DNA from 3 places in the Burkholderia sp. Bp9031 genome. Region 1 is predicted to be linked to each of the others. Evidence: riboswitches for the same ligand, from Rfam matches in the RefSeq annotation. Region 1 holds a riboswitch; each other region holds the start of a gene.
What was found. Region 1 has a riboswitch for cobalamin ahead of DIE15_RS01040 (TonB-dependent receptor domain-containing protein). Riboswitches for the same ligand answer to the same signal wherever they lie in the genome.
Positions count from the first base shown of each region.

Region 2: it holds a riboswitch for cobalamin, as region 1 does, so the genes downstream of both, cobG (precorrin-3B synthase) here and DIE15_RS01040 (TonB-dependent receptor domain-containing protein) in region 1, are expected to answer to the same signal.
Region 3: it holds a riboswitch for cobalamin, as region 1 does, so the genes downstream of both, cobW (cobalamin biosynthesis protein CobW) here and DIE15_RS01040 (TonB-dependent receptor domain-containing protein) in region 1, are expected to answer to the same signal.

Region 1 is NZ_QTPW01000001.1:230,430-234,636, reverse strand. Features, by position in the region: gene DIE15_RS01040 (TonB-dependent receptor domain-containing protein) at 1-1,537, opposite strand, end outside; cobalamin riboswitch at 1,748-1,941, opposite strand; gene DIE15_RS01035 (AraC family transcriptional regulator) at 2,052-3,098, opposite strand; gene DIE15_RS01030 (hypothetical protein) at 3,268-3,612, shown strand; gene DIE15_RS01025 (Dabb family protein) at 3,602-4,207, shown strand, end outside.
Region 2 is NZ_QTPW01000005.1:154,635-158,841, forward strand. Features, by position in the region: gene DIE15_RS09035 (cobalt-precorrin-5B (C(1))-methyltransferase) at 1-174, opposite strand, end outside; gene DIE15_RS09040 (bifunctional cobalt-precorrin-7 (C(5))-methyltransferase/cobalt-precorrin-6B (C(15))-methyltransferase) at 174-1,409, opposite strand; cobalamin riboswitch at 1,614-1,805, shown strand; gene cobG (precorrin-3B synthase) at 1,911-3,275, shown strand; gene DIE15_RS09050 (precorrin-8X methylmutase) at 3,268-3,894, shown strand; gene DIE15_RS09055 (precorrin-2 C(20)-methyltransferase) at 3,891-4,207, shown strand, end outside.
Region 3 is NZ_QTPW01000005.1:172,271-176,477, reverse strand. Features, by position in the region: gene cobA (uroporphyrinogen-III C-methyltransferase) at 1-357, opposite strand, end outside; cobalamin riboswitch at 467-704, opposite strand; cobalamin riboswitch at 833-1,097, shown strand; gene cobW (cobalamin biosynthesis protein CobW) at 1,425-2,513, shown strand; gene cobN (cobaltochelatase subunit CobN) at 2,520-4,207, shown strand, end outside.

The DNA.
Region 1 (4,207 bases):
GGTCGATGCCGCGGATATGCGAGCGGCCGATGTTCATCGGCGAGAACGTCGCGGGGTTGTACGCGATCAGGTTGTTGATGCGCGTGTCGTAGATCGCGGCGCTGAACGTGCCGTACGCGGTGTTCGCGTCGAGCGCGGCCTCGACCGAATCGCTGCGCTCCGGATTCAGGTTCGGATTGCCGTAACCGGGGTAGTACAGGTCGTTGAACGCCGGCAGGCGAAACGCATTGCCGTACGACACGCGCGCCGTGTACACCGGCGTGATCGCCCACGACAGCGCAGCGTTGCCGGTGTTCACGGCTTTCCCCGCGATGATCTCGTGACGGCCCGCGACGAACATCGTCACGCTGCCGAGCGTCGCCGATTGATGCAGCGAGAACGCGGAGTCATTGCGCGTCGGCACGCCTTCCGGCATGTCGACGGGCAGGAACGCCTGCTCGCGCGTGAAGTCGTACGCGACTTTCGTCTCGCCCGACAGCGGCAGGCCGAACAGGCGGAAGCCGTGTTCCTGATGCGTCAGCGACGTCGACGAGCTGATGCGCTGCGAGTTGATCTGGTCGGTCGAAATGGACGGGTCGCTCGCATACAGGAACTGGCGGTCGTTCGCATAACCGAACGACTGGTCGAACTGCGTGTCGGGCGTGATGTCGAGATGGAACGCGATGCCGGTCGTCAGCTGATGATCGAGCTGTCGGTTCGCAAAGCCGGCGTTGTCATAGGACAGGTCGGAGCGGTGATACAGCGCGAACGTCGAGATCGACCAGTTGTCGCGTGCGTAGCCGAGGCGTGCATCGAGGTCCTGCGCGTGATACGGATTGCGGCCGTCCTCGTGGTATGGCAACACGGGCCGCGTTGCGTCGATGCCGGCCGTGTTGTAGTCGTGCAGCCCGAGCGAGTAGGTGAGTCCGCCGAGTGCGGCGAGCGGCCCGGTGGAGGGCACGGTGCCCGACGTGCGCAACTGCGTGTCGAAGGTCTTGTTCGAGCCGCCGCCGAACGACACGGTCGTCTGGTTGGGTTGGCCGGCGGCGCGGCGCGTGAACAGCTGCACGACGCCGCCCATTGCGTTCGCACCGAACGACGCGGCGGCCGGCCCCGAAATCACCTCGACGCGCTCGAATGCTTCGGTCGGCAGGTCGGCCCACGGCGCGATGCCGGTGGTCGGCGAGCCGATCCGGATGCCGTCGATGAACACCGCGACCTGGCTGGCCGACGAGCCGCGGATGCTGACCGATGCCGACGCGCCGGGGCCGCCGGTCGTCGAGACGGTCACGCCCGGCAGTGTCGCGAGCGCCTGCGTGATGCTCGGATCGCTCGGCGACAGCCGGTCGAGGTCGGCGCGCGTGAGCACCTGCGTCGTCGCATAGCGCTGGTCGAACGACTCGGGCAGGTGCCGCGTGTCGGTCACGGTGATCGTCGGGAGGTCGGCGCCATTTGCAGGCTGGGACGGCTGCGCGGGTGCCGTGTCGCCAGCGGCGTGGGCGATCGGGGAGAGCAGCGCGGTGGCGGCGGACGTGGCGAGAAGGTGGCGAAGATTCATGATGCGGCGAGCGTGATCGTGTTGCAGGTACGGCGTACGCGCGGGAAGACGCCGCGCATGCCGGCGGCGCAGCGGCGCGACGCTTCCGGCGTGGAAGCGGAGGCGGAAAGATGGGACATCCGAAGGATCCTGAGGTCGGGCCGTCCATGCAACGGGGCGACCGCCAAAGGCGGTGCCTGGCGCGCCGGGACACCCCGCCCGGTGCGGCTGCTTGGACCTCGGGTCGATGGCAGGTCTCCTGGCTCGCGGGTCGTCATTCGCGCCGGCCTTCCCGGTTTCCCAGTGGCGTGGAGTGGCGCGGATTCGCCGCTTACAGTTGCGGGGGCAGCCGCAGATTCGAGGCGCTGCCTCTCCTGCGTTCCCTTTTGATCCCGTCTCCGGGAACCATCAGCGCGCAAGCGTAATGGCGAGCGCTCGGGCGCGTCAATTATCGAAGCGCGCGGGGATGCGAAAAAACGTCATTGTTCGGCGAATTTTTTCTATTTCCTTTCGCTCAAGGCGCCCGAACCGCGCTTCATGTCTGATGAAACGGGATCTCGGCGGCGCCGCAATCGCGCCGGAATCGGCTCGGTGCGATGCCCGTCCATCGCACGAACGCCCGCCGAAACGCTTCCTCGCCACCAAATCCGAGATGCGCTGCAATCCGCGCGACCGGCCAGTCCGACTCGCGCAGGCAGCGCCGCGCGACGTCGGCGAGGCACTGCTCGCGCAACACGTGATAGCCGCTGCCTTCGGCGGCCAGCCGCCGCCGCAACGTCGCCTCGCTCACGCCCAGCCACGTCGCCAGCTCGGCGAGCGCCGGCAGCGCCTGCTCGCGCGCGAGCGCCGCATCGAGAAAGCCGCGTACTTGCTGCGCCCATGACACGACGGCCGGCGTCGCATCGATCAGACGAAACGGAAAATCGACGAGGAAGGCGGCAAGCTCACCCGGCTGGCGGATCACGCGGGCATCGAGCCGCGCCGCATCGAACGCGAATCCATAGGTCTTGCGACCGATGTCGACCGGCGCGTTGAACAGCCCGAGCAGCGGCATCGCGTCGTCGCGGCGCGGATGGCCGAGCCAGACTTCGTCCGGCCGCAGCGGCTGCCCGATCAGCCAGCCGAACAACTGCAGATAGCAGAACAGCCCGGTCAGATCGACGAGGCATGCGGCCCGGCTGCGCGTGCGGCGCAGCGAATCCATCCGGAACGTCGCACGAGCGTCGCGCACCGTGAGCGACAGCGTGCCGGCACGCGGCGTCAGCATCTCGCAGAACTCGGCCGCACAGCGGATCGCGTCGGCGAGCGTCGCGCAACTGAGCAGGCAGCGGCACATCAGGTCGACTTCCTGCTTGCGCATCGGCGGATGGCCGTCGCCGCGCGCGACCTGCGCCTCGAGCCGCTCGATCGCGTCGCGGTACAGCGCGACGAAGCCGCCGGGCGTCGCTGCCGTTGCGGTCGTTGCGTCCGGCGTCGCGCGCGGTTGCGCCTGCGGCGCACCGCTGCGCGCCAGTTCGTCGAGCAGGCGCGCGCCGAGTCCCGGCAGCACGCGGCCGCGTGCCGGCATTGCGCGCTGTTTCATGTCTCTCCCGATCTGAGCGTTGCGACAGGGGTTGGTGAGCGGGCTGGTAGGGGTTCGCCGACCGTCGCCACGCAAGAATGCTATCCACGCCGGTTGCTTCCGGCCTCGCCGGAACGGCGTAGGCGGCCGGTTTTGCTTCCCGCCACGAACCACCCGAGACGACCCGCGAATGATTCAGATCGTAGACGAAATCACCCTCGCGCCCGAGCGCATTTCCGACGTGCTGGCGCTGCTGCACGACCGCTATCTGCCGGGCCATGCGGCGCGTGGGCTCGTGGCGGCCGGCCGCTGGGTGTCACCGCCCGTCGCGGTGCCGGGGCAGCCGAGCACGCTGTGGCTGACGTGGCAGGTTGCCGACGCGCCGTCGTACTACCGGATGCGCGCGCTGACCGACGGCGACGTGGTCGCGTTCTGGATGGCCGTCGACGCGCTGTGCGACACGCGTCGCCGCCATGTGATGACGGACGCCGATGCGCCGCTGCCCGCGCTGACGGAGGTCGACCATGCGGCATGACACGGCCCAGATATACGTTTCGGCGATCGACGATGCCGGCGCATTCGAACGTGCATTGCGCGACGCCGCGCATGCGCTGCCCGGCGCAACCCGCGTGGCGCTCGCGCGCAATCTCGAAGGCTGCTGGGGCGCGGGCGGCTACACGCTCGACGTATTGCGCGACGAACGGGCGACCGTTCAAGCGACGGATTTCACCGCGCTGTCGCGTGTGCCGGGCGTCGTGCGGATCGACGGCGCCGCGTGCCGCGCGATCGGCGGCGGCCTGCGCGAGCCGGCGTTGCGCGACGGCGTATGGCGCACGCTGATGCTGCGTGTGCGGCCGGAGGCCGGCGAAGCGCGCGTGCGCGACCTCGAGCGCGAACTGCTGCGCATGCCCGCGTTCATGCCCGGCATCCGCAACTGGCGGCTGAGCCGGAGCGTGGCGCCCGGCGGGTGGACCCACGTCTGGCAACAGGAGTTCGCGCACGTCGGCGACCTGCTCGGCGAATACCTGCTGCATCCGTATCACTGGGGCTGGGTCGACCGCCGATTCGACGCCGAAAGCCCCGACTGGACGGTCGATGCGATCTCGCATGCGTTCTGTCCGCTCGCGTCG
Region 2 (4,207 bases), on a different contig from region 1:
GAATTCGAGCCGCATCATCACGCGCTGCCCCTTCGGCAACACGATCTCGACCGCATCGTCCGCGCGACCCGCGAGCAGCAGGCGCGCGGCGGCGAGCGACGTCGCGGTCGCGCAACTGCCGGTCGTATAGCCGAAGCGCAGCGGTGCCGGTTGTTCGGGGGTTTCGTCGCGCATCACGCGAGGTCCGTGAATGCCGTTGCCGTTGAATCGGGTTTGCGCACGTCGTACAGCGTAACCGGCAACGGCTGCCGCCACGTATCGAAGCGGCCGAGCGGCTCGGCGTGCGCGAGCGACACGCGCGTGAGCGTGCCGCCATGCGCATCGCGCCACGCGGCGAGCGCCAGTTCGCCCTGCAGCGTGACCGCGTTCGCGACGAGCCGGCCGCCGGGCTTCAGCGCCGACCAGCACGCATCGAGCACGCCGGGTGCGGTCGCGCCGCCGCCGATGAAGATCGCATCGGGTGCGGCGAGCCCCGCGAGCGCATCGGGCGCGCGCCCCGCGACGAGTTGCAGGCCCGGTACGCCGAGCGCGTCGCGGTTGTGCTCGATGAAGCGCTGCCGTTCGGCATGCGACTCGATCGCGATCGCCTGGCACGACGGATGCGCGCGCATCCATTCGATGCCGATCGAGCCGCTGCCCGCGCCGACGTCCCACAGCAGTTCGCCGGGCGCGGGCGCGAGGCGCCCGAGCGTCAGCGCGCGCATGTCGCGCTTGGTGAGCTGGCCGTCGTGGCGATACGCGTCGTCGGGCAGGCCGGGCGTGAGCGCGCGGCGCGGCGCATCGGGGCCGGCCCGGCAGTCGAGCGCGACGAGATTGAGCGCGGCGGTTTCGGCGATGTGCCAGTCTTGCGCGAGGCCGTCGAGACGCCGCTCGAGCGGGCCGCCGAGGTGCTCGAACACGCTGATGCGCGTGGGACCGAAGCCGCGCGCGGCGAGTTCGGCGGCCACCGTGGCCGGCGTGCGGCCGTCGGCGCTCAGCACGAACAGGCGCCGGCCCGGCAGCAGGTGGCGCGCGAGCGTCGCGAGCGGCCGGCCGACGAGCGACACCGCGCCGACGTCCTGCAGTGGCCAGCCGAGCCGCGCGGCCGCCAGCGACAGCGACGACGGGGCGGGCAGCACGCGCCATTCGTCGGGGGAGAGTTCGCGCGCGAGCGTGGCGCCCACGCCGAACAGCATCGGGTCGCCGCTGGCGAGCACGCAGACGGGCGTGCCGCGCCGCGCGAGCAGGCCCGACAGGTCGAACGGCGACGGCCACGCTTCGCGTGCGGCCGGCAGCCGCGCGGGCAGCATGTCGAGGTGCCGCTTCGCGCCGACGACCCGCGTCGCCTCGAGCAGCGCGCGCCGCGCGCTGCGTCCGAGCCCCGCGTAGCCGTCGTCGCCGATGCCCACTACCGTCAGCCACGCCGTCATGCACCCTTCCCCATCGTCCGATTTCATCGAGTCGCCGCACGGCGGCCGAGAAGGCGCCGGCGCGACCGTCCGCGTTGCGAAAGTCGGCATGGTACCGTGTTCCACCGCGCGTTTCATCTGCTGACCCACCGGCGCCGGGCCGCGTTTCGCTGCGATCGCGGCACGCGCCCGGCGGTCGCGAAGCGACCGTGAAATCGGGTATCCTACGGCCGTTCGTTCGCCGGTGCCCTTCGGGGCCGAAGAGGGAACACAGGGCGCGCCTCGCGCCGCTGTGGCTGCCCCCGCAACTGTAGACAGCGAGCCGATCTCCCCCTCATGCCACTGGTTTCACCGGGAAGGCCGGGAGCCGGCGCCGACCTGTCAGCCAGGAGACCTGCCGGCCTGAAAGTGCGTGCGTGCCAGTCGGCGTCGGGCGGGGTGTACCGATGCGTTGGCCGCGGCGCGACACTGTCCCGGTATCCCGTGAGTTCCGCCCCCGTTTCGATTCCTGCGTCACCCGTCGTGCGCCCGTCGGCTTGCCCGGGGCTCGTGCGCGTCGTCGCGGCCGCCGACGGCGGACTGTGCCGGATCAAGCTGCCGGGCGGCCGGCTCGAGGCCCGCCAGGCGCGCGCGATCGCCGCCGCCGCGCGCGTGTACGGCTCCGGCACGATCGACGCAACCAATCGCGCGAATCTCCAGCTGCGCGGCATTCGCGACGGCGCGGCCGACGCGCTGACGCGTGCGTTGCTCGACGCGGGTCTCGGCCCACCCGTCGATGCAACTGCGGACGCCACCGCCGATACGGCCGCGCTCGCCGCGAGCGACGACGTCCGCAATGTGATGCTCAGCCCGCTCGCCGGGCTCGATCCTGCCGCGCTGCTCGACAGCCGCGCACTCGCGCTTCCGTTGCTCGACATGCTGACGCACGCGCCGCGCCGCGGCGAGCTGTCGCCGAAATTCTCGATCCAGCTCGACGGCGGCGAATCGGTCGCGGCGCTCGATCATCCGCACGACATCTGGCTCGCCGCGCGGCGCCGCGGCGACGGCGCGGTCCGCATCGCCGCGGGCCTGGCCGGCTGTCCGCCGGTCTCGTCCGACGATTCGCCCGCGTCGTTCGACGTGGCGCCGGACCAGGCCGTCGCGCTCGTGCGTGCGTTGCTGCTCGCGTTCCTCGATCTTGCGCCGGCCGACGTCACGCGGATGCGCGCATGGCTCGCGACCGGCGGCGAACGCGCGTTGCGCGCGCGCGCGCAGCACTACGTACCCTTCCCGCTCGAGGCCGATCCGGCACTGGCCGGCTGGCGGCGCATGCCCGCGGATGCCGCGCTGCGCTTCGGCGCACGGCCGTCGCTCGACGCGGCGTACTGCAGCGTCGGCGCGCAGTGCGTGCTCGGCCGGCTCGACGCGACGCAACTGGAGCGACTCGCGGCACTGACCGAAGCCGAAGGCGACGGCACGCTGTCGATGACCCCATGGCAAGGCGTGTTCGTGCATGGCATACGGCATGAGCGCGCGCCGGCCGTGCTCGATGCGCTCGCGTCGCTCGGCCTGGTATGCACGGCATCCGACCCGCTGGCGGCGCTGGTTGCCTGCACCGGCAGCGCGGGCTGCGCGAAGTCGCGTGCCGATACGAAACACGATGCGCTCGCGCTGGCCGCGCGCGTCGGCCATCCGGTCGACGTGCACCTGACCGGCTGCGAGCGCCACTGCGCGCTGCCGCATCCCGCGACGCACACGCTCGTCGCGGTCGCGCCCGCACGCTACGACCTTTACCGGCGCGACGCCGCCGCGGGCCTCGGCGCCCCGCTCGCGCGCCATCTGACGATTGACCAGGCCGCGGCCCGACTGACGGGCGCGCGGCACAGCCAGGACACCACCGATGCTTGACTATATTCGCGACGGGCAGGAAATCTACCGCCAGTCGTTCGCGACGATCCGCGCCGAGGCCGACCTGTCGCAGGTTCCGCCCGATCTCGAGAAACTCGCGGTGCGCGTGATCCACGCGTGCGGGATGGTCGATGTCGTCTACGACCTGCGCTTTTCGGCCGGCGCCGGCACGGCGGGCCGCACCGCGCTCGCGGCCGGCGCGCCGATTCTCTGCGACGCGAAGATGGTCGCCGAAGGCATCACGCGCGCGCGGCTGCCGGCCGGCAATCGCGTGATCTGCACGCTCGGCGAACCGGCCGTGCCCGACCTCGCGCGGCATCTCGGCAACACGCGCTCGGCCGCCGCGCTCGAACTGTGGCGCCCGCACCTGGCCGGCAGCGTCGTCGTGATCGGCAATGCGCCGACCGCGCTGTTCCACCTGCTCGACATGATCGACGCCGGTGCGCCGCGCCCCGCGCTGATCCTCGGCTTTCCGGTCGGCTTCATCGGTGCGGCCGAATCGAAGGCGATGCTCGACGCGGACAGCCGCGGCGTGCCGTACGTCGCGCTGCTCGGCCGGCGCGGCGGCAGCGCGATGGCCGCCGCCGCGGTCAACGCACTCGCGACGGAGGCTGAATGACGGCCCCGCGCGGACGCCTGTTCGGGGTCGGCGTCGGCCCCGGCGACCCTGAGCTGATGACGATCAAGGCGCTTCGCGTGCTGCAGGCCGCGCCGGTGGTCGCGTATTTCGTCGCGAAAGGCAAGAAAGGCAATGCGTACGGGATCGTCGAAGCGCACCTGCTCGATGCGCAGACGCAGCTGCCGCTCGTCTATCCGGTGACGACCGAGGCGCTGCCGCCGCCGCTCTGCTACGAGACGGTGATCGCCGACTTCTACGACACGGCCGCCGAGATCGTCGCGGCGCATCTCGACGCCGGGCGCGACGTCGCGGT
Region 3 (4,207 bases), on a different contig from region 1:
TTCCTCGCCGCCGCGGCCGAACACGAACGGATCGCCGCCCTTGAGGCGCGCGACGCTGCGGCCCGCGCGCAGGTGCGCGAGCATCGCGGCGACGATCGTCTCCTGCGGCGTCGATGCATGGCCGCCGCGCTTGCCGACGTGCTCGATGCGTGCGTCGGCGCGCGCGTGGCGCAATACGTCGGGGTTCACGAGATCGTCGACGAGCAGCACGTCGGCCGCGGCGATCGCGCGCACGGCCTTGAGCGTCAGCAGATCGGCGTCGCCGGGGCCGGCGCCGACGAGCCATGCGCGGCTCATCGGACGCGGCACGGCGCGCACCGTGTCGTAGCGGTGGAAAGGGGACAGCGAGCGGCACATCGGCGGCCGGCGGACAGGCAGTGCATGACGGATCGAGCGAAGCCCGCGCGAGCGCGGGCGGAAAGCGCACCCCATCCGTTCCCCGCGGATCGGGCGTTCGGCGAGCCTCGGGCTCGCCCCTTGCGTCGGCCGGTATCCGGGCTGGCCGCTTGCCAGGCCGCAGCCTTCCCACCCGCTGAAGGGCAGTGGCATCGCGGGCGGCCTGGGCGCGTGCGGGGGGGAACCGCGGCGCGCGGGCGGCGTACCGTTGCGGGGACAGCACAGGCCGGGCGGACTTCCGCCTCCTGTTTCCCGTTTAACTGCGTGCGCGGAATGCGCATGCGAGCACCGAACGCGGCGCATACGATAGCACAGCGCCCGGCCCGCGCGAACCCGCCGCGCGGGTGCCGGGATGCGGCCGCGGGCGCGGTGCCGCGGTCATGCCGAAGCCTCCCGCGGCGGCCCGTTGCGCCTTGACGCTCCGCGCACCGCCGCCTACACTCGCACGCGTTTCGGTGCTCGCACGCGCCTCTCCGGCGTGCGCAGTTAAACGGGAAACAGGGAGCCTGCCTGCGCCGCAGTCGAGCCAACCTGTGCTGCCCCCGCAACGGTAAGCGAACGCGTCGCGCGCAAGCGCCACGCAGCGCCGCTTCGCCGCATGCCCGCCGCATGCGGACGACCGCCACTGGATGCCGCGCATCCGGGAAGGCGAAGCGGCGTGTTCGTCAGCCCGGATACCGGCCGAAACGTTGGGGTTCAGCGCCGCGGGGAGGCGGCGCATCGTCCACGGCCGCAGCACGCCCGACGCCCGCGCGTTTCCCGCTTTCCCCGCCGATCCGCCCGCCGCACGCGCGCCGGGCCGGCGCGACGAACGGCAGGCGGCGCGGGCAGGGCCGACGGCGGCCGTGTTGGCATTCACGATGTCGACCGTTCGCAAGGAAGCGTCATGTCCGATTCGTCGTTCCGTCCGTTCTGCAGCCGTCCGTGCGGACTGCACCGCGCCATCCCCGCGATTCGCCAAATGACATGCCGCGCCGCCATCGACGCGACGATCCCGGCCTGATTCCATTTTCGCCACAGGACCTACCATGACCCTACGCAAGCTTCCCGTCACGATCGTCACGGGCTTTCTCGGCAGCGGCAAGACCACGCTGATGCGCCACATCCTGCAGCACGCCGAAGGCCGCCGCATCGCGGTGATCGTCAACGAATTCGGCGAGCTCGGCATCGACGGCGAAATCCTCAAGGGCTGCGGGATCGGCTGCGAGGATGCGGAGGGCGCGCAGGGCGAAGCGTCGGGCCAGCTGTACGAGCTCGCGAACGGCTGCCTGTGCTGCACCGTGCAGGAGGAGTTCTATCCGGTGATGGAAGCGCTCGTCGAGCGCCGCGCCGACATCGATCACGTGCTGATCGAGACGTCGGGCCTCGCGCTGCCGAAGCCGCTCGTGCAGGCCTTCAACTGGCCGACGATCCGCAACAGCTTCACGGTCGACGCGGTCGTGACCGTCGTCGACGGGCCGGCCGCCGCGAGCGGCCAGTTCGCCGAGAACCCGCAGGCCGTCGACGCGCAGCGCCGCGCCGATCCGAACCTCGATCACGAATCGCCGCTGCACGAATTGTTCGCCGATCAGCTGTCGTCCGCCGATCTCGTGATCGTGAACAAGGCCGACCTCGTCGCCGACGCGCAGTTCGCCGAAGTCGAAGCCGCGATCCGCGAGGAAATCCCGCCGCAGGTGAAGATCGTGCGCGCGACGCGCGGCGAACTGGATCTCGCGATGCTGCTCGGGCTCGAGTCGGCATCGGAGGAAACGATCCATCTGCGGCACGACCATCACGGCTCGGCCGACGACGGCGATCACGACCACCATCACGACGATTTCGATTCGGTCGTCGTGTCGGGCGATGCCGGTTCGCGCGAAGCGACGATCGCCGCGCTGCAGCGTGTCGTCGAGGCACATACGATCTATCGCGCGAAAGGCTTCGCGGCGCTGCCCGATGCGCCGATGCGGCTCGTGATCCAGGGCGTCGGCCGCCGCTTCGACAGCTATTTCGACCGTCGCTGGCAGGACGGCGAGCCGCGCACGAGCCGCTTCGTGCTGATCGGCGAGGATCTCGACGCGGCCGCGCTGCAGCGCGCGTTCGACGCCGCGTGCGCGGCGCAAATGCAACAGGCGTAACGCGCGATGCATCTGCTGCGCACCACGCCGGGCGGCTTCGTCGACGATACGCAGGGTGTCGTCCGGATCGACCAGCAGCCGGCCGACATCGTGATCCTGAGCTCGGCCGACACGACGCTGTCGCTGCTGGCCAGCGTCGTGCCGAAGCTGCCGGCCGGCTTTCCGAGCGTGCGGCTTGCGAACGTCACGTTCCTGCGGCAGCCGGCGTCGGTCGATTTCTATGTCGACGACGTGCTGCGTCACGCGAAGACGGTCGTGATCGATCACCTCGGCGGCGAAGCATACTGGCCGTACGGGATCGAACAGGCCGTGTCGCTCGCGTCGAAACGCAAGCAGCAGCTCGCGATGTTCTCGGGCGACCTGCAGGAAGACCCGAACCTCGTCGCGAAGAGCACGGTCGCGCCCGACCTGTGCCGGCTGTGGTGGCGCTACCTGCGCGAAGGCGGGATGCACAATGCCGAAGCGTTGCTGCGCAGCATCGCGTTCCATACGCTCGGCTTCGGCGACGAACCCGAGCAGCCGCGCCCGCTGCCGGCCGCCGCGCTGTATCACCCGGCGCGCGACCCGGCGAGCGTCGACGACTGGCAAGCGCGCTGGACGCCCGGTGCGCCCGTCGTCGCGATCCTGTTCTATCGCGCGCACTGGCAGGCCGCGAACACGGCCGTGTTCGACGCGCTGGCCGATGCGCTCGTGCGCGAAGGGCTCAATCCGCTGCCGATCGCGGTCACGTCGCTGAAGGACGCGGTGAGCCGCGAGGTCATCACGCAGCTCTGCGACACGCACGGCGTCGCGCTCGTGCTGAACACCACGGCCTTCGCGGCCGGCGCGATCGACAGCGCCGAGCCCAACGTGCTCGCCGGCGACGCGCCCGTGCTGCAGGTGATCCTGTCCGGCGGCAACCGCGACGCATGGGTGGCCGACAATCAGGGGCTGCACGCGCGCGACATCGCGATGCACATCGCGCTGCCCGAGGTCGACGGGCGCATCGTCACGCGCGCGGTGAGCTTCAAGGGGCTCGCGTATCGTTGCCCGCACACTGAAGTCGACGTCGTGCGCTACCAGCCGGACGCCGAACGAATCGCGTTCGTCGCGGCGCTCGCGCGCGGCTGGTGCCGGCTGCGCACGCTCGACAATGCCGACAAGCGCATCGCGCTGATCCTCGCGAACTATCCGCAAAGCGAAGGGCGGATCGGCAACGGCGTCGGGCTCGATACGCCGGCGTCCGCGCTGCGCGTGCTGTCGACGCTGCGCGACGCGGGCTATGCCGTGGCCGACCTGCCGACCGACGGCGACGCGCTGATCGCGCGACTCACCGAAGGCGTGACCAACGACCCGGCCGTGCGCGCGTTGCGCCCCGCGTTCCAGAGTTTCGCGCTGGCCGACTACATCGCGCATTTCGCGCGGCTGCCGGCTGGCGTGCGCGACGCGCTGAACGAACGCTGGGGCCCGCCCGAAGCCGACCCGACGCTGCGCCAGGGCCGCTTCACAATCGCCGGCTGGCGCGCGGGCAACGTGTTCGTCGGCATCCAGCCGTCGCGTTCGCGCGGCGAGAACGACTATGCGAGCTACCACGACGCGGACCTCGTGCCGCCGCACGCGTACCTCGCGTTCTATTTCTGGCTGCGCGATGCGTTCGCCATCGACGCGGTCATCCACCTCGGCAAGCACGGCAACCTCGAATGGCTGCCGGGCAA